2 linked regions of the Piscinibacter gummiphilus genome follow. The protein of the gene in region 2 interacts with the protein of the main gene of each other region in a pairwise test. Links are inferred from orthologs where the notes say so. Each region holds a gene or a part of one and is shown on either strand. Other genes may lie near its edges. The genes, in order: recR and recO.

Region 1 (11,072 bases), 1.5 Mb from region 2 along the record:
CGTGCCGGTCCGTCCGCCGATGCCCGCTCCCGTGCCTGCGCCTGCGCCAGTTCGCGCGGCCGCACCGGCCCCGGTGCCCGTCCCGGCGCCCGCACCCCGCGAACCCATGCGCCCCGCGGCGGTCGCCCAGGCCCCGGCCGTGCGTGTGCCGGTCCCGGTGCGCGACGACGAACCTCCGGCCTGGCTCGACGAGCAGCCGTTCGACGGCGAACCGTCGAACGAGGCGCCCATGAGCCTGGACGACTTCGAACCCGACCGCGGCGAACCGTCCGAGCCGGTGGTGGCCCCGGTGGCGCGCCGTCCGCTGCCGGCCGATCCCGCGCCGACCCTCCACGTGCCCACCCAGATGGGCGCGCGCTGGAACGACGTCGTGATGCAGCTCAACGCCGCGGGCGCCATCTCGGCGCTGGCCCGCGAGATGGCGATGCAGGCGCATTGCCTGGCCGTCGAGACCCGCGACGGCACGATGGTGTGGCGCCTGATCGTCGAGCGCGAGATGCTGCGCGCGCCGGCCCAGTGCAACAAGGTGCAGAGCGCGCTGTCGGAGCTGTTGAAGCAGCCGGTGCGCTTCGAGTTCGAGAGCGGCCAGGCCACGGACACGCCCTCCCTGCGCGCCTCGGCCGAGCGCAACCGCCGCCAGGCGGAGGCCGAACAGATCATTTCCAACGACCCGCTGGTGCAGTCGCTGATGCAGCAGTTCAAGACGGCGCGCATCGTGCCGGGGTCCGTCAAATTCCACTGAAGTCCAGTCCAAAAGGATCACACCATGATGAAGAACCAGATCGCCGGCTTGATGAAGCAGGCGCAGCAGATGCAGGAAAACCTCAAGAAGGCCCAGGACGAACTGGCCACCATCGAGGTGGAAGGCCAGTCCGGCGCCGGCCTCGTGAAGGTGACCATGACCTGCAAGCACGACGTCAAGCGCGTCGTGATCGACCCGAGCCTGCTGGCCGACGACAAGGACATGCTGGAAGACCTCGTGGCCGCCGCCTTCAACGACGGCCTGCGCCGCGCGGAAGAGGTCTCCCAGGAGAAGATGGGCAAGCTCACCGCCGGCATGCCGCTGCCCGGCGGCATGAAGTTCCCGTTCTGAGTCCGTGGCCGCATCCGCCCTCGAGGCGCTGATCGACGCCCTGCACCTGCTCCCGGGCGTGGGGCAGAAGTCGGCGCAGCGCATGGCGTTCCACCTCCTGCAGCACGACCGGGTCGGTGCGCAGACGCTGGCGGATGCGCTCGACACGGCGCTGCACGACGTGCGGCACTGCGAGCGGTGCCACACGTTCACCGAGGCGCCGGTGTGCAGCACCTGCCTCGACCCCGAACGCGATCCGAAGCTGCTCTGTGTGGTGGAAACCCCCGCCGACCAGGCCGCGATGGAACGCACCGGCAGCTACAAGGGCCTCTACTTCGTGCTGATGGGGCGGCTGAGCCCGCTCGACGGCATCGGCGTGTCCGACATCGGGCTGCAGGCCCTGATGGACCGCACGGCCGACGGCGTGGTCGACGAGGTCATCGTCGCCACCAACTTCACCGCCGAGGGCGAGGCCACGTCCCACGTGATCGCCGAGGCGCTCAAGTCGCGCGAGGTGCGGGTGACCCGGCTCGCGCGCGGCGTGCCCATCGGCAGCGAACTCGAACACGTGGACCTGGGCACCATCGCACACGCGCTCGTGGCGCGGCGCTGACCCCCCTTCAGGTCGCGTCCACCTTCCACCGCACCCGCGGTGACCGGAGCGCATAGCGTTGCCGGTACTGCGCGGGCGACACCCCCGCCTCGCGGCGGAATACCCGCCGGAACGCCGCCGGGTCCGCATACCCGCACGCCTCGCCGATGGCCGGCACCCCGTCGAGTGACAGTTCGAGCAGCACCCGCGCCCGCTGGCACCGCAGGCCGTGCAGGTGGTCGAGTGGCGAGTGACCCAGGGCCTCCTGGAAGTGGCGCAGCAGCGTGCGCGGGCTGACCGCGGCGGCGTCGGCCACCTCGCGCAGCCGGTACGGGCGGTCGAGGTGTTCGCCCATCCACGCGACGGCCAGCGCCACCGGGCTGCCACGCGTGGTGCCGAGGTGCGCCTGCGCGGCGGCGCGCACGGCGGCATGCTGGCGGTCGGGGTCGTGCTGGTGCACGTTCGCGCAGGCCTGGGCCAGCTCCGGGCCCACGGCCAGGCGAACGAGTTCGAGTGCGACGGGGATCAGCGTGGCAGACTCGGCCCCGCTCAGCAGCGGTCCGTCGTGCAGCCAGGCACTGCCCGGTGCCACGGCGACGTGAGGGAAGTCCTGGCGGAAGCCGCCCGACTGGTACCAGGCGAGCGCGACGCGCAGGCCGTCGATGCGGCCGGTGCGGGCCGCGAGCCACGTCGCGGCCCCGAGGGTGACCACGAGTGCGCTGTCGTCGAAGGCCGCGGCGATGCGCTTGACGGCCGCGTCGAGCCCGTCGAGCGTGTGGCGGAGCGATGGCATGTCGCGGGCCAGCAGCGATGGCACGAACAGCGCCCGGCGCGGGTGGCGCTCGCTCCGCAGGCCTGCGTCGGCATACCCGCGAAGCTCGGCCGGCAGCCCCCGCAACGGCCGGCCGGCCGCGTCGACGAGCCGCCAGCCGATGTGGGGCGCGGCGTCGCCGTGCTGCAGCGTCGAGATGGTGTTGGCCGAGCGCAGCACGTCGACGAACGACAGCGCGGCGCCGGCCAGCGCGTGCGGGCAGACCATCACGTCGACGTGGGCGGCGAGGGTGGGGGTGGACATCCGGGTGGCGGGATCGGCTCGGTGGTTGGCCATTCTCGCTCTGCCTGCCGGGGCGGGGTGTCACTACGATGACCCGCACTCCATCCACTCCCACCGGACCCCGATGAACGCCACCCTCCGCCACACCGCTGCCGCCGTGTCCCTGCTGCTGTCCGTCTGCCACGTGCAGGCCCAGGTGGCGCCGGCCACGCTGTCCACGCTCGACGAGCGCATCGCCGCGGTGACGCCGAAGCTCACCGCGTGGCGGCGCGACATCCACGCGCACCCCGAGCTGTCGGGCCAGGAGAAGCGCACCGCGAAGACCGTGGCCGACCACCTGCGCGCGCTGGGCCTCGACGTGCAGACCGGTGTGGGCGGCACAGGCGTCGTGGGCACGCTCAGGGGCGGCCTGCCGGGCAAGGTGGTGGCGTTGCGCGCCGACATGGACGCGCTGCCGGTGGCCGAGGCCACCGGGCTCCCGTTCGCGTCGACCGTGAAGGCGCGGTACCAGGGCAAGGAAACGCCGGTGATGCACGCCTGCGGCCACGACGGCCACGTGGCGATCCTGATGGGCGTGGCCGAGGTGCTGGCCGGCCTGCGCGAGCAGGTGCCGGGCACCATCAAGTTCGTGTTCCAGCCCGCCGAGGAGGGCAAGCCCGACAGCGGCGACGGCCACGCGCACGACGACGAGGCCTGGGGCGCCAAGGCCATGGTGGCCCAGGGCGCGCTGAAGGACGTGCAGGCCATCTTCGGCCTGCACCTCACGTCGAACATCCCGCTGGGCGTGGTGGGCTACCGCTCGGGCCCGCTGATGGCGGGCTCGGACGGCGTGCAGATCAAGGTGTCCGGCCGGGGCACGCACGGCTCGTCGCCGTGGACGGGCGTGGACCCGATCTTCGCCGCGTCGCAGGTCGTGGTGGGCCTGCAGAGCATCGTCAGCCGCCAGCTCAACATCACGAAGGAGCCGGCCGTGCTGTCGATCGGGTCCATCCACGGCGGCAACCGCGACAACATCATTCCGGATTTCGTCGAGATGCAGGGCACGCTGCGCACGTTCGACGAGACCATGCGCACGGAGGCGAAACAGCGCATCGTGACGACGGCCCAGTCCATCGCCGCGTCCTCCGGCGCGAAGGCGGACGTGAGCTTCGGCCCCACGGCCTACCCCGTGACCTCGAACCCGGCCGCGCTGACCGAGGCTTCTCTGCCCGCGCTGAAGCAGGCCGCGAACGGCAAGGTGGCGGTCATCCCGAAGGTCAGCGGTTCGGAGGACTTCTCCGAGTTCCAGAAGGTGGTGCCGGGCTTCTTCTACTTCATGGGCGCGGCCCCGAAGGGCAAGGATGCGGCCACCGCCCCGGCCAATCACTCGCCGATGTTCGACTTCGACGAGGCGGCGCTGCCGATGGGCGCGCGCACGCTGGCCGTGCTGGCCCTCGACTACCTCGCGAAACCCTGACAGGGCCCGAGACCTGCGGCGATACTCCGGGGTTCCATCCCGAGGAGGACGCCGCATGGCCACGATCGCGAGAGGTTCGTTCACCGTCGACATGAGCCCGCAGGGCGAGGCCGACACCCGCGACGGCGTGAGCCTTGGCCGCCTGTCGCTGCGCAAGCGCTTCGAGGGCGACCTCGACGCCACCGGCGAGGGCCAGATGCTCACCGCGATGACCCCGGTCAAGGGTTCGGCCGGCTACGTCGCCATCGAGCGCGTCACCGGCGCCTTGTCGGGCCGCGCCGGCGCGTTCGTGCTGCAGCACACGGGCACCATGGACAAGGGCGCGCAACAGCTCTCGATCACGGTGGTGCCCGATTCGGGGACGGGAGACCTGGCCGGCATCACCGGCGCCCTGCGCATCCGCATCGCGGACGGGCAGCACTTCTACGAGTTCGAGTACACGCTGCCGGCCGGCGACTGACGGCGCACCACGCTGTCGACCGTGCGCCCGCGGCCGAGCAGCAGCAGGCGCGTGTCCAGGTCGACGAAGGCGTTGTCCGGCGCCTCCGTGCCGAGGTCGTGCAGCGCCCGTGGTGTCACCTGGGCGAATCGGAGCGGCCGGCTCCGTCCAAGCGACCGCCACAGCCGATGCGACGCCTCGGACTGGCGGGCCCCGCTCAGCAGGCAGGCGCCGCCGTCGAGCATCCACTGGTAGATGCGTGTGGCGAGGCCCAGGCGCTGGTGGTCCGCGGCGAACTTCGCGTGGGGCGAGAAGACCTCGCCCTGCGGCGCTGGCACCCGCGCGAAGGCCACGTACCCCGCGAGGCCCGGCCGGTCCGCCGGAACGACGTAGACGTACACCCCCGACGGGGCCGACCGCCAGAGGAGGGTTGCGGTCGACGGGTCCGCCGGCCGCCAGGCCCTCAGCGGGCCGGGCAGCGTGGGCAGGCGCCGCGCGAGCGCGGCGAGGTCGAGCTCGATCTGTCCCGGGGGCAGCCGGACGTCGATGCGCATGGTCCTCAGCCCTCCCGCGGCCAGGGCGGATGTGCGGGCGGCGGGACGACGAGCACGTCGCAGCCGGCCTCGGCCATCAGGCGGCGCGCCACGCCCAGGTGCAGCCGCCCCACGGGGAGGCGAGAGCGCCAGGCCCGAAGCGCGACGAGGTCGACGCCGAAGGTGCGGGTGGCCGAGACGAGGTGGGCGGCCATGGCGCCACTCGGGCGCACGTGCAGCCGGGCCGGGCGGCTCGGTCCGTCGTCGGGGAAGCGGGCCTCGAGCCGGCGGCGCGTGGCCTCGACGCGGTCGCGCCAGTGGCGGGCGACGATGTGCTGCGGCACCCCGAGCGCCTGCATCAACTGCTCCTCGCTCGTCTGCATCACGTGCAGCGCGTGCACTTCGGCCGCGCCGGTGAGGCCCGTCGCCGCTTCGGCGATGGGGGCGATGTGGCTTTCGAGGCCCACCGGCGCGAGCGCGCGCGTGTAGCGCACGCCGCCGCGGCGAGTCGACAGCAGCACGGGACAGACACAGGTGCGGAGCACCTCGGCGGGCGTGCCGAACCAGGCCCGCAGGCCGGGCGGCAGGCCGTCCATCACCAGCAGGTCCCAGGCGGCATTGGCCGCGGCGAGGTCGTCCACGGCGACCGCGCACACGAGCACGCGGGTCAGGCCGTGTTGCGTGCGAAGCCAGTCGGCCTGCACGAGCACGTCGGCCAGCGCGACGGGGGACGAACCGTCGCCCACGGACACCAGCACGATGGCCGCGTCGTCACGCGTCGCGAGCCGCGCCGCACGGCGGATGGCGCTGCCGGCGGTGCCTTCGGCCAGCACCGCGATCGTTCGAAGAAGTTTGCGCATTCCCTGCACTCCGGTTGCCCGCACGGTGCGATGCACCGGCGGAAAGCGATGGCCGGCGCCGGCCGCGAGCCCACGAGGGCAGGCGCGGCCGATTCCGGCGACATGGGGTGTCGACCGGAGAGGGCGGGGTGGGAGCCGGTGCGCGAGTGCGCCCGAGGGAGGAGGTGTCTCACCTGACCGTTCCGGTCGTGCAGTGAGAGCCCGGCGGCCTGCGGTGGTGAACCGGAGGGGCCGGGCCTAGGGATGTGCGGCCAGGCCCTGGCGCCGCGGGGGACGCGTGGTGCGGGGGAGGGGACCGGTCGCCACCACGGCACGGCCTGCCGCGGGGGCGGAGGTGTCGAGGAGGGCGAGGGTGGCGGGCATGCGGCGATTGTAGGCCGGATGCCCGCGAGGGTTGGTCAGTGCTTCTTCTTGACCGTCTTCTTCGCCGGTGCCGACTTCTTCGTGCCCGACGTCTTCTTCGACGGCGCGGCCTTCGTGGACTTGCCCGCCTTCACGCTGCCGTGGCTGGCCTTCGCGGAGGCCTTGCTGCTGCCGCGCGCGGCCTTCGATGCAAGGTAGACCACAATGGTCTCGCCCGGCTTGAACCTGGCGCTCGCACTGGTCTTGTTCCACTCCGCCACCTGGTGCGGCGTCACGCGGTAGCGCTTGGCCACGGTGGCGACGGAGTCGCGCTTGCCGGCCTTGAGCGTCACGCGCCGCAGCGGCGGCACGTCGGGCGTGAGGGCCATGACGGCGTTGTCGGCCAGTTCGGGCGACACGTCGCGCTGCGAGGTCTGCGCGCGCGGCACGAGCAGCGTCGAGCCCGCCTTCACGAGCATCGACGGCGGGATCTTGTTGACCTCGCGCAGGTCGGACTCGGGCATGCCCACGCGCTTGGCGGCCTCGGCCGGGTGCAGCGTGGTGGGGGCGACCCAGGCCGTCCACGTGGCCAGCGGCCCCTGGTGCAGCGAGATGTTGCGGATGAACTGGCTCGCGTTGTCGTACGGCAGCAGCAGCTGCGGCGTGCCGGCAGCGAGGATCACCGGCTTGTTCATCTGCGGGTTCAGCGTGTGGAACTCGTCGCGCGAGACGCCGGCGAGCGCGATGGCGAGGGACACGTCGATGTCGCGCTCGATGGGCACGCTCAGGAAGTACGGGTGGTTCTCGAGCGGCGGCAGCCTGATGCCGAAGTCGGCCGGGCGCGCGATGATGTTCTTCACCGCCTGCAGCTTCGGGACGTAGTACTGCGTCTCGTCCGGCATCTTGAGGCTCAGGTAGTCGGTGGGCAGGCCCAGGCGCTGGTTGCGCTTGATGGCGCGCTGCACGCTGCCCTCGCCCCAGTTGTAGGCGGCCAGCGCGAGCTGCCAGTCGCCGAACATGCCGTACAGCTTGCCCAGGTAGTCGAGCGCGGCGCGCGTGGACGCGAGCACGTCGCGGCGGTCGTCGCGGAACACGTTCTGGCGCAGCTCGAAGTACTTGCCGGTGGCCGGCATGAACTGCCACATGCCCGACGCCTTCGCGGACGACACGGCCTGCGGGTTGAACGCGCTCTCGATGAACGGCAGCAGGGCCAGTTCGGTGGGCATGCCGCGGCGTTCCACCTCCTCGACGATGTGGAACAGGTAGCGGCTGCCGCGCGTGGTCATGCGCTGGACGTAGTCGGGGCGCGAGGAGTACCACTGTTCGCCCTTCTGGACGAGCGGCGTGTCGAGGTCGGGGATGGCGAACCCACGGCGCAGGCGGTCCCACAGGTCGACGGTGGCGGCCGCGGCGTTGAGGTCGACGGCCTCGTTCGGGCGCAACGGGTCGATGGGGGCGGCGACGGCCTGGTTCGGGTCGATCGTGCGGGGGGCCGAGGCGGGCGTGGCGGCGCTGGCGGCCGACTGGGCGGCGCGGACGATGTCGGAGACGTCGTCGTCGGCCGCGTCGGCGCCGCCGTTCGGGGCGACGGTGGAGCAGCCGGCCAGCCACGCCGAGAGCAGGAGGGCGGCGGCCGCGGCGGCGCGCCGCAGGGAGGAGGGTTGGATCATCGGAATTCGTTTTTCCATTGGCGGAGGGCAGCCAGCACGTCGACTTCGTCGCGGCTGCCGGCGCCATGGCGCTGGGCGGCCTCTGCGACGGCGGGGACGCCGCAGCGGAGGAACGGGTTGATCAGGCGCTCCTGCCCGATGGCGCCGGGCAGGGTGGGCAGGCCGCGGGCGCGGAGGTCCTCGCAGCGGGCCGAGTAGTCGAGCAGGTCGGTGTTGCCGGGCTCGACGGCGCGGGCGAACTTCAGGTTGGACAGGGTGTATTCGTGGGCGCAGCAGACGCGGGTGTCGCCGGCCAAGTCCGCCAGCCGGGACAGCGATTGGTGCATCTGCGCCGGCGTGCCTTCGAAAAGGCGGCCGCAGCCGCCTGAAAAGAGCGTGTCGCCGCAGAAGAGCAGCGGTGCGCTGCCGTCCGGCGGCGTGTGGAAGAACGCGATGTGCCCCGCGGTGTGGCCGGGCACGTCGATCACCTCGAACGACAGGCCGAGGGCGGTGACGGTGTCGCCGCCCGAAACGGGCGTGATCGGGCCGGGGATGCTCTCCCGGGCCGGGCCGAACACGGGCCCCTGCAGCCGGGGCCGCAGGGCGGCGAGCCCGCCGACATGATCGTTGTGGTGGTGAGTCACTAGAATCGCTGCGAGCGACAACCCGTGGGCCTCGAGCGCCTGGAGCACCGGGGCGGCATCACCCGGATCGACGACGAGTGCCTGCCGGCCATCGTGGAGCATCCAGATGTAGTTGTCGGCAAAGGCAGGCAGTGCAAGCAGGTTCATGACACAAGTCGTCGGCATTATAAGTTTGGCGGAATGGCTCGAGACGCCCCCCGGCCGCTACCTGCTGGCCTGGGAGCAGGCCCAGCTCGACCGGAGCGTGGCCGACGTGTTCGGTTTCCACGCCCTGCAGCTCGGGCTGCCCGAACTGGATGCGCTGCGGGACAACCGCATGCCCCACCGCTGGCTGGCGACGGACCAGCCGCCGCACCGGGGGGGGGACACGGTGGAGTCACCGCCCGGCGGCGAAGTTCCGGACGAGGAAACCCGCCGAGGTTACTCCAGGGCGCAGGTGGTGCTCCAGTGCGATTTCGACGCTTTGCCCTTCGACAGCCAGAGCCTCGACCTGATCGTGCTGCCCCACGCCCTGGAACTGGCCCGGGATCCCCACCTCGCACTGCGCGAGGTGGAGCGGGTGCTGATGCCCGAGGGCAAGGCCGTGATCCTCGGTTTCAACCCGCGCAGCCTGTGGGGCGTGCGCCAGCGGTGCGGCCAGCTGTGGCGCCAGATGGGGTTCAAGCCCCGGGCCGGGCTGTTCCTGCCGAGCGGCGGCGACTTCATCGGCTACCGGCGCATGCGCGACTGGCTGCGCCTGCTGAGCTTCGAGGTCGAGGCGGCCCGTTTCGGCTGCTACGCGCCGCCGCTGCGGTCGGAACGCTGGCTGCAGCGCTTCGACTGGGCCGAGCGGGTGGGCGAACGCTGGTGGCCGGTGTTCGGGGCCGTGTACCTCGTCGTGGCGGTCAAGCGGGTGCGTGGCATGCGGCTCGTGGGGCTGGCGAGGCAGCAGCGGCAGGCGGCCAAGGCGGCGCGGGCGGTGGTGAGCCATCGGCAGTCGCGGGAATGACCCGTTTTCACGGCATCATGTGTGGTTTTTGCAGTTGACCGAGACAGGACACACCACGCCATGAAATGGGTTGCTTACACCGACGGGGCCTGCGCGCCTTCCAATCCCGGCCCGGCCGGCTGGGGCTGCGTGCTGATCGCCCCGGACACCACCGAAACCGATCATTTCGGTTTCATCGGTCCCGGCACCAACCAGATCGCTGAACTCACCGCCGCGCTGGAGGGTCTGAACCGGGTGCCGGTGGGCGGCGTGGTGGAGCTGGTGTCCGACAGCCAGTACGTGCTCAAGGGCCTGGGCGAATGGCGCGCGGGCTGGGAGCGCAAGGGCTTCCGGAACTCCAAGGGCGAGCAGGTGGCCAACCTCGCGCTCTGGAAACAGCTCTTCGCGGCGGCGGATGCCAGAAAAGTCACGACACGCTGGGTTCGCGGGCACAACGGGGACGTGTACAACGAGCGGGCCGATGCGCTGGCCAACAAGGCGCTCGCGACGAGGTCCGCCAGCGCGCGCTGAGCGCGCCGTTTTCCTGCGGCACCACGGGCCCCGGCCCGGGCACAGGCCGCCACATTGGGTCGAAGACGATGAAGAAGTTGCACGCCCTCGTGGCGGTGGTCGGGCTCGCGAGCATCAGTGTCGCGGCCTACGTGTACCAGCGGCAGGACGGCTCGCGCGGAAAGGACACCGCCTCGGCGCCGCCGGCCGCGGGCCGCCCCGCGGGCTCCGACGGGCCCGCGGCGGTGGAAGTCGCCCGCGCCGGCGCCATGCGCTTGCGGGACGAAACCTCCACCGTGGGCTCGCTGCGCTCGCGCCAGGGCGTGATGCTGCGCCCCGAGGCCAGCGGGCGCATCGACAAGCTGGGTTTCAGCGACGGCGCCCGCGTGCGCCGCGGCCAGCTGCTCGTGCAGCTGGACGACACGCTCCAGCGCGCCCAGCTCGCGCAGGCCAAGGCGCAGGCCAGCATCGCCCGCACGAACCTGCAGCGCAACCGCGACCTCGCGTCGCAGAACTTCGTGAGCCAGAGCGCGGTCGACCAGTCCGCCGCGGCACTGGAGGTGGCCGAGGCCCAGGTGGCCCTGGCCGATGCCCAGCTCGTGCGCATGCGCGTGCTGGCCCCGTTCGACGGCGTGGCGGGCATCCGCCTCGTCAACGTCGGCGACTACGTCAAGGACGGCGCCGACCTCGTCAGCATCGACGACGTGGCCGGCATGCTCGTGGACTTCCGGCTGCCCGAAGGCGTGCTGTCCCGCCTGAAGGTGGGGCAGGTGGTCGACGTCACGCTCGATGGCCTGCCGGGCAAGGCGTTCAAGGGCCGTGTCGACGCGTTCGACTCCCAGCTCGACGCCAACGGCCGCTCCCTGCTCGTGCGGGCCAGCCTCGCCAACGACGAGGGCCTGCTGCGCCCCGGCATGTTCGCCCGCGCCCGGCTCGTGTTCTCCACCCGCGACG
Region 2 (11,159 bases):
AACCGGATCTCGGGCTTGCCGCTGGGCGCGTTGAGGATCTCGCAGGCGCGCCAGGTCATCGGCATGTGCATGCCGAGGCCGATGGCCTTCGAGAAGGCCTCCTTCGCCGAGAAGCGGGTGGCGAGGTAGCTGAGGCCCCGGGCCTCGACCCGCGCGCGGCGGGCGCGGAACACGAGGATCTCGTTGGGACCCAGCACCTTCTCGGCGAAGCGGTCGCCACGGCGGGCCATCGACGCGGCGATGCGCCGGATGTCGCAGAGGTCGGTGCCGATGCCGTAGATCATGTGTTGCCCTCGCGCGTGCACTGCAGGTAGCGGCGCACGGTCTCGGCCATGCCGAACTCGAGGGCATCACCCACCAGCGCGTGGCCGATCGACACCTCCTGCACGCCGGGCACGGCCTTCAGGAAGTCCGTCAGGTTGTCGAGGTTGAGGTCATGGCCGGCGTTCACGCCCAGGCCTTCGCGCAGCGCCGCGCGGGCGGTGTCCGCGAACGCCGGCGTCACCTCGGCCAGACGGCCTTCCGCGTGGGCGCGGGCATAGGTCTCGGTGTAGAGCTCGACGCGGTCGGCGCCCACCGCGCGCACGGCGGGCATGGCCTCGGGTGTCGGGTCCATGAACAGGCTCACGCGCACGCCCAGCGCCTTCACGTCGGCGATCAGCGGGGCCAGCCGCGCGGCGTCCTCGGGGAAGCGCCAGCCATGGTCGGACGTGGACTGCTCGACGCTGTCGGGCACGAAGGTGCACTGGTGCAGCGGCAGGCCGCGCGCGACCACCTCGCGGGCCAGGTCCACCAGGTTGTGGAACGGGTTGCCCTCGATGTTGAACTCCGCGCCGGGCCAGGCCTTCAGCAGCTCGGCGAGGTCGAAGACGTCGTGGGCGCGGATGTGGCGCTCGTCGGGCCGCGGGTGCACCGTGATGCCGTCGGCCCCGGCTTCGAGGCACAGCGTGGCCGCGCGCACGACGCTCGGGATGCCGAGCGAGCGCGTGTTGCGCAGCAGGGCCACCTTGTTGACGTTGACCGACAGCGCGGTGCCGGCGCGTTGCGAATGGGAACCGGAGCCGCGGGACGTCAAGGGATTCATGGTTGGAGGGTTTCAGCCGAGGGATTGCACACCGATCATCACCTGCCGCGTGCGCAGCACGTTCGAGCCGAGATGATAGTGAAGCAGGGCCCGGAGTTGCGAACGCAGCGCAGGCAAGACCCTGCCGCAGGCCTGCTGGAGCGCGGGGATGCTGCCGTGCTCCAGCGCCGCCTGCACCCCCACGAGGTCGGTGCCGCTGATCGGGGTGTCCGACGGCCGGGCCGACACAAGCCCCACTTCGGGCAGCAGCGCGTAGCCGCCATCCAGCGCCACGGACTGCTGCGTGGCGGTGACCACGGTCAGGTCGGGCAGCAGGCCCAGGCGCAGCAGCAGGGTCAGCTCGAACGCCCGCAGCGCGGCCTGCGTCACGGCGTCGTCGGCCGAGGCAAGCGAGGGGAGCGTGGCCGCGTAGGCGTCGAACAGTTCGGGATGGGGGTCCTGGCGGGCGAGCAGCTTCATCAGCAACTCGTTCAGGTAGAAGCCGCTGAAGAGGGCCGCACCGGTCAGCATGGCCGACCCGCCGGCCCACTCGGCACCGCGCAGCAGGCGCACTTCGCCGCCCGCCTCCACCGCGTCGCCGGCCTCACCCGCCTTCGGAGGCTTGCCGAGCGTGACGAACAGGCGCTGGAACGGCAGCAGCACCGGGCGCAGCTGCGAATACGGCCGCTTGGCGCCCTTGGCGATGACGGGCAGGCGCCCCGACTCTCGAGTGAAGACGTCGAGCACGAGGCTCGACTCGCTCCAGTCGTAGCGGTGGAGCACGTAGGCGGCGAGGACGGAGGGGGCGCGCGCCTGGCGCACCGGGCGAGGGGCGGCCACGCTCAGCGGAGGCTCATTCGTAGCCGTAGCTGCGGAGGTGTTCCTCGTTGTCGGCCCAGCCCGAACGGACCTTGACCCACAGCTCCAGGAAGACCTTGCAGTCCATCAGGCGCTCGAGCTCCTGGCGCGTCTCGGAGCCGATGCGCTTGAGGCGTTCGCCATCGTGGCCGATCACCATGCCCTTGTGGGCATCGCGTTCGACGATGATGGTGGCGGCGATGCGCCGCAGGTTGCCCTCTTCCTCGAACTTGTCGATCACGACGGTGGAGGTGTAGGGAAGTTCGTCGCCGGTCAGGCGGAAGAGCTTCTCGCGGATGAGTTCGCTCGCGAGGAAACGGTCGGTGCGGTCGGTGAGCGCGTCTTCCTCGTAGAACCAGGGCTGCTGCGGCAGGTAGGGCTTCACGATGCCCAGCAGGCGCTCGACGTCGGCCGCCTTCTTGGCCGACAGCGGCACGAACTCGGCGAACGCGTGGCGGTCCTGCATGCCCTTGAGCCAGGGCATCAGGTCGGCGCGGCGCTGCACGGCGTCGAGCTTGTTGGCGATCAGGAACACCGGGCGGTCCTTCGGCATCAGCGCGAGCACCTTGGCGTCGTCCAGGCCGAAGCGGCCGGCTTCCACCAGGAACAGCACCACGTCGACGTCGTTCAGTACCCCGGTGACCGTGCGGTTCAGGTTGCGGTTGAGCGCGGCCGTGTGCTTGGTCTGGAAGCCGGGGGTGTCGACGAACACGAACTGGGTGTCGTCGACCGTGCGGATGCCGGTGATGCGGTGGCGCGTGGTCTGCGCCTTGTCGGAGGTGATGCTGACCTTCTGGCCGACCAGCGCGTTCAGCAGCGTGGACTTGCCGACGTTGGGCCGGCCCACGATGGCGACGAGGCCGCAGCGGGTGTCGCCGCCCCCGTCTTCGTCGTCGTGATCGGACGACAGCGGTTCGGAGTCCTGCGCCTCGGCGTTCTGCTCGGGCACATCGGGGTCTTGCTCGGGGTGGTTCATGCTCAGGAGCGCAAGGCGCTGCCGGGTTTGTCGCTCGCCTTCAGGGCGCGCAACATGCGGTTGGCGGCTTCCTGTTCGGCGTTTCGGCGGGACCGGCCTTCGCCGGCTTCGGTGAGGCCGAGCGCCGGGACGGCGCATTCGACCTCGAAGGTCTGGGCATGGGCCTGGCCACGGGTGCCCAGGATGCGGTAGGTGGGAACCGGCAGGCGGCGGGCCTGCAGCCATTCCTGGAGTTCGGTCTTCGCGTCCTTCGCCCAGCCGTCGATCTCGGTGGTGGCGATCACCTCGCCGAACAGCAGCTTGACGAGGCTGCGGGCGGCGTCGAAGCCGCCGTCGACGAAGGTGGCGCCGATGATGGCTTCCAGCGCGTCGGCCAGGATGGAGGGGCGCTGGGCGCCGCCGCCGCGGGCTTCGCCGTCGCTCAGGCGCAGCACGTCGGGCAGCCCGATCACGAGGGCCACGCGGTGCAGGCTGTCCTCGCGGACGAGGTGGGCCCGCACCCGGGTCAGGTCGCCCTCGTCGGAGCCGCTGAACCGCTCGTACAGCAGGCCGCTGATGGCCAGGCTGAGCACCGCGTCGCCCAGGAACTCGAGGCGCTCGTTGTGGTCGGCGCCGAAGCTGCGGTGCGTGATGGCACGGCTCAGCAACTCCGGCCGGGCGAACGTGTGTCCCAGACGTTGTTGGAGGGCGGTGAGGCGGTGGTCCACGGGTCGAAAGAGGCGCGATTCAGCCGACAGCTTACTTCGACTTGCCTTCGTATTTCAGCAACAGGTATACCGGGCCCATCAGCTCGATTTCCTTGTCGTAGGCGAACGAGATCACGAGCTTGTCGTTGACCTTGGTGACCGCGAGGTCGTTGCCGGTGACGGACTGGATCGAGTACTCGATCTCTTTCTGCCGCTCGAACGCCGCGCGGACCTCCGGCACGGTGGCCGGACTCGACGAGGCGATCTTGTCGATGGCGCGCTGGATCGTCAGGTATTCGTTGACCGTGGGCAGCACCTTCAGTGCGACCAGCGTGACGATGCCGATCAGGATGGCCCAGAACATCAGCCCGAACAAGGTCACACCGCGTTGACCGCGGGGCGAACGAAACGGGAGGGTCATGGTCGATGGCTCCTTGGGTGATGCTGACGAGAGCAAGGTCTGTGGATCGAACTCAGTTGAAAGAACCGAAGCGCTTGAAGTTGCCGAAGTTCATCCAGATGAAGAAGGCCTTGCCGACGATGTTCTCGTCGGGCACGAAGCCCCAGAACCGCGAGTCTTCCGAGTAGTCGCGGTTGTCACCCATCATGAAGTAATGACCCGCCGGCACCTTGCAGGTGATTCCCTCGGCACTGTAGCGGCAGTTTTCCTTGTAAGGGAAAGTGGCATGTGGCACGACGTAACTGGGGCGCTTCGGGTCGACGAGGATGCGGTGGTCCTTCTCGCCGAGCTTCTCGGAGAACTGCGCCCGGTAGCGCATGCCGTCACCCGCCTGCGTGCCATCCTCGTCGTAGAACTCGGGCAGCGTCTGGGTGGGCACGGGCTTGCCGTTCAGGTACAGCTTCTGGTTCAGATACGCCACCTCGTCGCCCGGCACGCCCACCACCCGCTTGATGTAGTCGATGGTGGGGTTGGCCGGGTAGCGGAACACCATCACGTCGCCGCGCTGCGGTTCGTTCAGCGGGATGATCTTCTTGTTGATCACCGGCAGGCGGATGCCGTAGTGGTACTTGTTGACGAGGATGAGGTCGCCGATCAGCAGCGTGGGCACCATCGACGCGGACGGGATCTTGAAGGGTTCGAACAGGAACGAGCGCAGCAGGAACACCACCAGGATCACCGGGAACAGCCCGGCCGTCCAGTCGAGCCACCAGGGCTGGGCGAGCAGCGCCTCGCGGGCCGACGAGATGTCGCCGTCGACCTTCGCGATGCCCTTGTCGGCCAGCTGCTGCCGGCGGGCCGCGTCCTGGGCTTCGAGGTTTCGCGCCGCGGCCTGGCGGGCGGGTGCGAAACGGAAGCGTTCGGCCAGCCAGTACACCAGCGTGACGACCGTCAGGATGAACAGGAGGAAGGAGAAGTTGCCGGGCCACTTCCCGAGGTACCAGCCCCCCAGGAACACCACGAGGCAGCCATACAGAACACCAGTCAGAGCACCCATCAATCTTCCACTTGGAGGATGGCCAGGAACGCTTCCTGCGGCACCTCGACGGAGCCGATCTGCTTCATGCGTTTCTTGCCGGCCTTTTGTTTTTCGAGGAGCTTGCGCTTGCGGGTGATGTCGCCCCCGTAGCACTTCGCGATCACGTTCTTTCTCAGGGCCTTGATTGTCTCACGGGCAATGATGTTGGCCCCGATGGCCGCCTGGATGGCGACGTCGAACTGCTGGCGCGAGATCAGTTCGCGCATCTTGGCGACGACGGCCCGAGAGCGGAACTGGCTCTGGCTGCGGTGCACGATGATCGACAGCGCGTCGACCCGATCGCCGTTCAGCATGATGTCGACCTTCACGACGTCGGCGGCGCGGTACTCCTTGAACTCGTAGTCCATGGACGCGTAGCCCCGCGACACGCTCTTCAGCTTGTCGAAGAAGTCGAGCACGATCTCGGCGAGCGGCATCTCGTAGGTGAGCATCACCTGGCGGCCGTGGTACGCCATGTTCATCTGCACGCCGCGCTTCTGGTTCGCGAGCGTCATGACCGGCCCCACGTAGTCCTGGGGCATGTACAGGTGCACCGTGACGATGGGCTCGCGGATCTCGGCGATGCGGCCCAGGTCGGGCATCTTCGACGGGTTCTCGACCTGGATGACTTCCTTGTTGCCCAGCTCCACCTCGTACACGACGGACGGCGCCGTGGTGATCAGGTCCTGGTCGAACTCGCGCTCCAGGCGCTCCTGCACGATCTCCATGTGCAGCAGGCCGAGGAAGCCGCAACGGAAGCCGAAGCCGAGCGCCTGCGACACCTCGGGCTCGTAGCGCAGCGACGAGTCGTTGAGCTTGAGCTTCTCGAGCGCGTCGCGGAGCTGGTCGTACTCGCTGGCCTCGGTGGGGTACAGGCCGGCGAACACCTGCGGCTGGATCTCCTTGAAGCCCGGCAGCGCCTCGGCCGCAGGGCCCAGGTTGTTCGGCAGCTTCTTTTCCATCGTGAGCGTGTCGCCCACCTTGGCCGCCTGCAGTTCCTTGATGCCGGCGATCACGAAGCCCACCTCGCCCGCCTTGAGCGCGTCGCGGGAGACCGACTTCGGCGTGAACACACCCAGCTGCTCGGCCGCGTAGGCCGCGCCGGACGCCATCATCTTGAAGCGTTCACCGCGCTTGAGCTGTCCGTCGACCACACGCACCAGCATCACGACGCCGACGTAGTTGTCGAACCAGGAGTCGATGATCATGGCGCGCAGCGGCGCGTCGGGCACGCCCTTCGGGGGCGGCATGCGGGTGATCACGGCCTCGAGGATGTCGTCGATGCCCATGCCCGTCTTGGCGCTGCACGGGATGGCGTTCTCGGCGTCGATGCCGATCACGTCCTCGATCTCTTCCTTCGCGCGCTCGGGATCGGCCTGCGGCAGGTCCATCTTGTTCAGGACCGGGATCACCTCGACGCCGAGGTCGAGCGCCGTGTAGCAGTTCGCCACGGTCTGCGCCTCGACGCCCTGGCTCGCGTCGACCACCAGCAGCGCGCCCTCGCAAGCCGACAGCGAGCGGCTCACTTCGTACGAGAAGTCGACGTGCCCGGGGGTGTCGATCAGGTTGAGCTGGTAGGTCTTGCCGTCACGCGCCACGTATTCGAGTGCGGCGGTCTGCGCCTTGATGGTGATGCCGCGCTCGCGCTCGATGTCCATCGAGTCGAGGACCTGCGCTTCCATCTCGCGATCGCTCAGCCCCCCGCAGCGGTGGATGAGGCGGTCGGCCAGCGTCGACTTGCCGTGGTCGATGTGGGCAATGATGGAGAAATTTCGGATGTGATCCATGAGGAGCGGCGACCGGTTCGAGGCGGGTGATGTCGCATCAGCGGGGAGCTGCGCGAAGGCACGCGATCACGGTGCGAAGAGAGGGCAGATGCCCGTGCGTTGAACAAAAAAAAGGCACGTCGAAGCTTTGACGCGCCTTCCAACAAAACGTATGGCAACTGCTTGTTGGGGTTTCATTGTAGCCAAAAGCACCCCGCTGAAAACCGCGCCATTGCTTGATTGTGCGTCGTTGCAAGTCACCAACAGCAAAATCCGTCCACAGTTTATCCACAAATGCTTGTGGGTAGCCTGGGGATAGTTGACGGGTCTGCGACTCCTTGCATCGGCCAGCAGTAAATGCCTGGCCGGGCGCTTCAATTGTATCGGATTGGCGGCTGAATTCCGGGCCGTTCAGTTCGGGTTAGTCACCGCAAACTTTCATGATGCGGGAATCGACGACCGATGGCCCGCCGACTTTTTTTTGTGACGACCCTGACCCCATTTCGTCTCGTGGCAAATCCGGGTAAAGCAGTCGGGTGCATGCCCTCACGGGTTCGGAGGGCATGCGCCACGACATGCCGGTGTCACTTCGAGGGCGGGATGCGCACGTACTGCGCCCACTCGTTGCGCAGCAGGGTCACCGACAGCGGCTTCGCCTTGTCCGACTTCCCGACCACGGCCTCGAACTGCTTCAGGTCGCCGAGTTCGGTGTCGCCGACCGCGAGGATCACGTCGCCCGCGCGCACGCCCACGGCCTCGGCGCCTCCGCTGACCGACACCACCTTCACGCCGCCGGACACACGCGCGGACTGCCGCTCGGTATCGCTCAGGCCCGAGACCACGAGGCCCCACGCACGCGCGGCCTGCGAGCCCTTCGACTCCGGCGGCTCGGCACGTTCGGCCGGCGCGGCGGCCTGCTGCGCGGGCATCTCGGCGAGCGTCGCCTTGATCTCGAGCGGCTTCCCGCGGCGGTTGATCTGCAGCACGATGGGCGTGCCCGGCTTGATGACGCCCAGCGCGCGGCGCAGCTCGACCGGGCCGTCGATGGGCTTGCCGTTGAGCGCGAGCACGATGTCGCCCAGGCGCAACCCCGCCTTCTCGGCCGGGCCGCCCTTGACCACCTGGCTCACGAACGCGCCGCGGTTCTTGGTCTTGCTCAGGCCGTACTCCTCGGCGGCCTCACGGGGCACCTCGGTGGGCAGGATGCCCAGGTAGCCGCGCACCACGCGGCCGCCGGACTTGAGCTGGTCGGCGATGCGCATGGCCTCGTCGATCGGGATGGCGAACGAGATGCCCACGTAGCTGCCCACGGGGCTGTAGATCTGCGAGTTCACGCCCACGGCCTCGCCGCGGATGTTGATCAGCGGGCCGCCCGAGTTGCCGGGGTTCACGGCCACGTCGGTCTGGATCAGCGCGACCTCGGAGCCGGTCTCGCGCGACTTGGCGCTGACGATGCCGGCGGTCACGGTGTTGTCGAAGCCGAACGGCGAGCCGATGGCGACGACCCATTCGCCCACCCGCAGGCGGCTCACGTCACCGATGCGCAGCACCGGCAGGCCGGTGGCGTCGATCTTGACGAGGGCGACGTCGGTGCGTTCGTCGGCGCCCACGATCTTCGCCTTGAACTCACGCTTGTCGGTCATGGTCACGTAGACCTCCGACGCACCGGCGATCACGTGCGCGTTGGTCATCACGTAGCCGTCGGCGCTCAGGATGAAGCCGGAGCCTTCGCCACGAGGCACCTCGTCGCTCTGCTGCAGCGACGGCGCGCGGCGGCGGAACGGCAGGCGCGCCCCGTCGGCGCTTCGTTCGGTGGTGCGGATGTTCACGACGGCCGGGCCGACCTTGTCGACCAGGTCCGCGAAATCGGGCAGTTCGCGCGCCTGCGCCTGGGCGCCGGATGGCAGCACCAGGGCCGACAGGCCGAGCACGGCCCCGCTGGCCAGCAGCAGGAGGCCGCGGCGCATCGACGCGAGGCCGGTCGACACCGAACCGGGGAAGGGGCTGGATGGCATGGATGAATCCTCGTGGCTCATGAAAACGAAACAACGGATCGAACGGACACGGCCGGGCGGTCACCCGCCCCTCGCCCTTGCCATTCCGCCGCGATGTTGCCCGAATTCCAGCGCCCGCCCGCGACCGGCGGATTACTTGCGGCGCTCGAGGGCTTCGGAGAACAGGCGCAGCGTCGGGGCCGGCACGTCGCCCATCAGCGTGACCCACCAGTCGGACTGGCGGTGCATCAGGGTCTGGGTGGCGCCGATGGCGGTGTTCATGGGGCGCGGATGGCGCTCGGGGTTGTACGGCTCGATGAAGATCGACACGGAGGTCAGTCCGTCGGTGAAGACGGCCTGCACGAGCTGGGGCTCATGCCCCGCGGCGGGCGACTGCGCCCGCAACGGTCCGTCCACGGGCCGCTTCACGCAGCTGACCAGGCGGAAGCCCGGCACCTTCGTCTCGAGGTGCCATCCCTCGGCCTCGAGGGTGGTGGATGCCGCGCCGGGCTGGAGCACCTTGTAGCCGTCGAGCTTGCGGATGGGCTGCATCATCGCGTCGACGGACGGGTGCACGCCGATGGCCACGTCGGAGAACGCGGAGGACTCGAGCACGCCGCCGCGCTCGCCGAGCACCTCGGTGCGCAGCAGCAGGCCCGTGGCCGCGTCGGACCACAGGCGGTAGCCATAACGGTGACCATCCTTCGGGCGCAGCGAGAGCACGTTCGCCTCGCGGCCGGCGACCCGCTCCTGCCCGACGGCGCGCAGGTCGTAGTACTCGGCCACGCGGTCACCACCGGCCTGCAGCAGGCCGGGGAAGGAGCTGAGCTGGTCACGCTGCTCGACCATCGCGATGCGGCGCTGGGGCCACACGGTGTGCACCTGTTCGTTGTGACGCACGATGTGGCGGGCCTGGCCATCGAGGGCATCGATGCGCTCGAACTGGTCGCGCCCTTCGCAGTAGTGCGTGATGCGCGAGCTGGCGACGGCGCCGCCGCTGCTGACGATCACGGTGCCCTGGTAGCTCCGCTTGTTCGCGGCTTCCTGGATGCGGTACAGCCAGGCCTTGGCCTCGCGCTTTTCCACGAGGGCATCGCCGCTGTTGAGCGCGCTCTGCGCGTGCACGAGGTGGGCGGGGAGCGCCGCCACCCAGAACAGGGTCAGCCAGGACAGTCGGAACCGCGCGGAAGGCGTCAGCATGAATCAGCGGCCCGCCGTCGCGGTGTTGTTGGTGATGGCAGCTGCATTGCGCAGGAAACCCGACGGCGCACCGGGGCCGGAGCTGCCACCGAACTTCTTGTGGGCGGCGAGGTATTCGTCGAGGCGCGCGTCCCGGATCAGCTTGCCGTCGAGCACGATCTGCGGGCTGTCGGACGGGAGATCGAAGCCCGGCACGTTGCTCGCGCCAGGCGACGCGGCCAGCGTGATGGACGACGGGGTGGAGCGGACGCCAGCCATCACGGTGCCGCCGGCATCGGCGCCACCGGGCAGGCGGGTGACGACGAGCACGCTCGCCACCACGGCGAAGCCCGCCATCACGGCCGCGGGCGTGCGCCAGTTGCGCCAGACGGCGTGGCCACCGGCCTGGGCATTGGCCACCGCCGGCAGCGGATGGGGTTCGGCCACCTCGGCAGCGGGCCGGGGCGCGAGCACCACCGGCTCCTCGGCCAGCTTCGTGCGCAGCGCGGCCAGGAAGTCGAGGTCGCGGGCCGCCGGCGCGGCGAGGTCGTCGGAGCGCAGCACGTCGCCGATCAACTGGTAGGTGTGCCACGTCTCTCGCGCGTCGGCATCGTCGCGCCAGCGCGCGCACGCGCGGGCCACCTCGGAGGCACCGAGTTCACCATCCATGAGCGCCGACAGATCGTCCATCGGCGGCAGATTGCCTTCAGAGCGTTGCGACATCACCATCTCCAACCATCAAACCACACCCAGCGGCCACCCGGAGGCGGCCCCCTTCATCTTTCGAGCCCATGACGGCCCCGGAGGGCGCCGTCACCAGCGCTCCCCTTCCCGCGTGTCGAGCAGCGGCCGCAACCGCTGCGCGATGGCCTCCCGTGCCCGGAAGATGCGCGAACGGACGGTGCCGATCGGGCAATCCATCAGTTCGGCGATCTCCTCGTAGCTCAGGCCCTCGATCTCGCGGAGCGTGATCGCCTGCCGGAGGTCGTCGGACAGCGCCTCGATCGCCGCGTTCACCGCGGCGGCGATCTCCTTGCTGGCCATGACTGCTTCGGGCGTCTCGCCGTCGGTTAGTTCATTCTCCACGCGGGAAGTTTCATCGTCGTCTTCCCGGGATGCGCGCGCGGATTCCGTCACGATCGGATCCCGCTTGAGGCCC

What was found.
Region 1: the proteins of recO (region 2) and recR interact in binary tests that used the Escherichia coli proteins (3 or more experiments, as listed by UniProt). The link is inferred for Piscinibacter gummiphilus from one-to-one orthologs.

What each region holds. Positions count from the first base shown.
Region 1 is NZ_CP015118.1:3,589,403-3,600,474, reverse strand. What follows is about bases 1-2,891. They hold recR (recombination mediator RecR), read left to right. Parts: upstream 1-1,097; coding sequence 1,098-1,685; downstream 1,686-2,891. Other genes in these bases: A4W93_RS16155 (amidohydrolase), read left to right, coding at 2,843-2,891; A4W93_RS16160 (GlxA family transcriptional regulator), read right to left, coding at 1,693-2,772; A4W93_RS16170 (YbaB/EbfC family nucleoid-associated protein), read left to right, coding at 767-1,093; dnaX (DNA polymerase III subunit gamma/tau), read left to right, coding at 1-742. Outside these bases: more of A4W93_RS16155, read left to right, coding at 2,892-4,174; A4W93_RS16150 (DUF3224 domain-containing protein), read left to right, coding at 4,230-4,634; A4W93_RS29695 (N-acetyltransferase), read right to left, coding at 4,598-5,167; A4W93_RS16145 (universal stress protein), read right to left, coding at 5,173-6,006; A4W93_RS16140 (transglycosylase SLT domain-containing protein), read right to left, coding at 6,405-8,018; gloB (hydroxyacylglutathione hydrolase), read right to left, coding at 8,015-8,788; A4W93_RS16130 (class I SAM-dependent methyltransferase), read left to right, coding at 8,787-9,629; A4W93_RS16125 (ribonuclease H family protein), read left to right, coding at 9,690-10,139; A4W93_RS16120 (efflux RND transporter periplasmic adaptor subunit), read left to right, coding at 10,208-11,072. UniProt on the Escherichia coli protein: May play a role in DNA repair. It seems to be involved in an RecBC-independent recombinational process of DNA repair. It may act with RecF and RecO.
Region 2 is NZ_CP015118.1:5,128,379-5,139,537, forward strand. Bases 1-2,978 are described here. They hold recO (DNA repair protein RecO), read right to left. Parts: upstream 1,904-2,978; coding sequence 1,097-1,903; downstream 1-1,096. Other genes in these bases: acpS (holo-ACP synthase), read right to left, coding at 1-284; A4W93_RS23425 (pyridoxine 5'-phosphate synthase), read right to left, coding at 281-1,084; era (GTPase Era), read right to left, coding at 1,917-2,897; rnc (ribonuclease III), read right to left, coding at 2,900-2,978. Also shown: more of rnc, read right to left, coding at 2,979-3,604; A4W93_RS23445 (DUF4845 domain-containing protein), read right to left, coding at 3,636-4,004; lepB (signal peptidase I), read right to left, coding at 4,057-5,040; lepA (translation elongation factor 4), read right to left, coding at 5,040-6,848; A4W93_RS23460 (Do family serine endopeptidase), read right to left, coding at 7,412-8,842; A4W93_RS23465 (MucB/RseB C-terminal domain-containing protein), read right to left, coding at 8,975-10,021; A4W93_RS23470 (sigma-E factor negative regulatory protein), read right to left, coding at 10,025-10,723; RNA polymerase sigma factor RpoE, read right to left, coding at 10,814-11,159. UniProt on the Escherichia coli protein: Involved in DNA repair and RecF pathway recombination.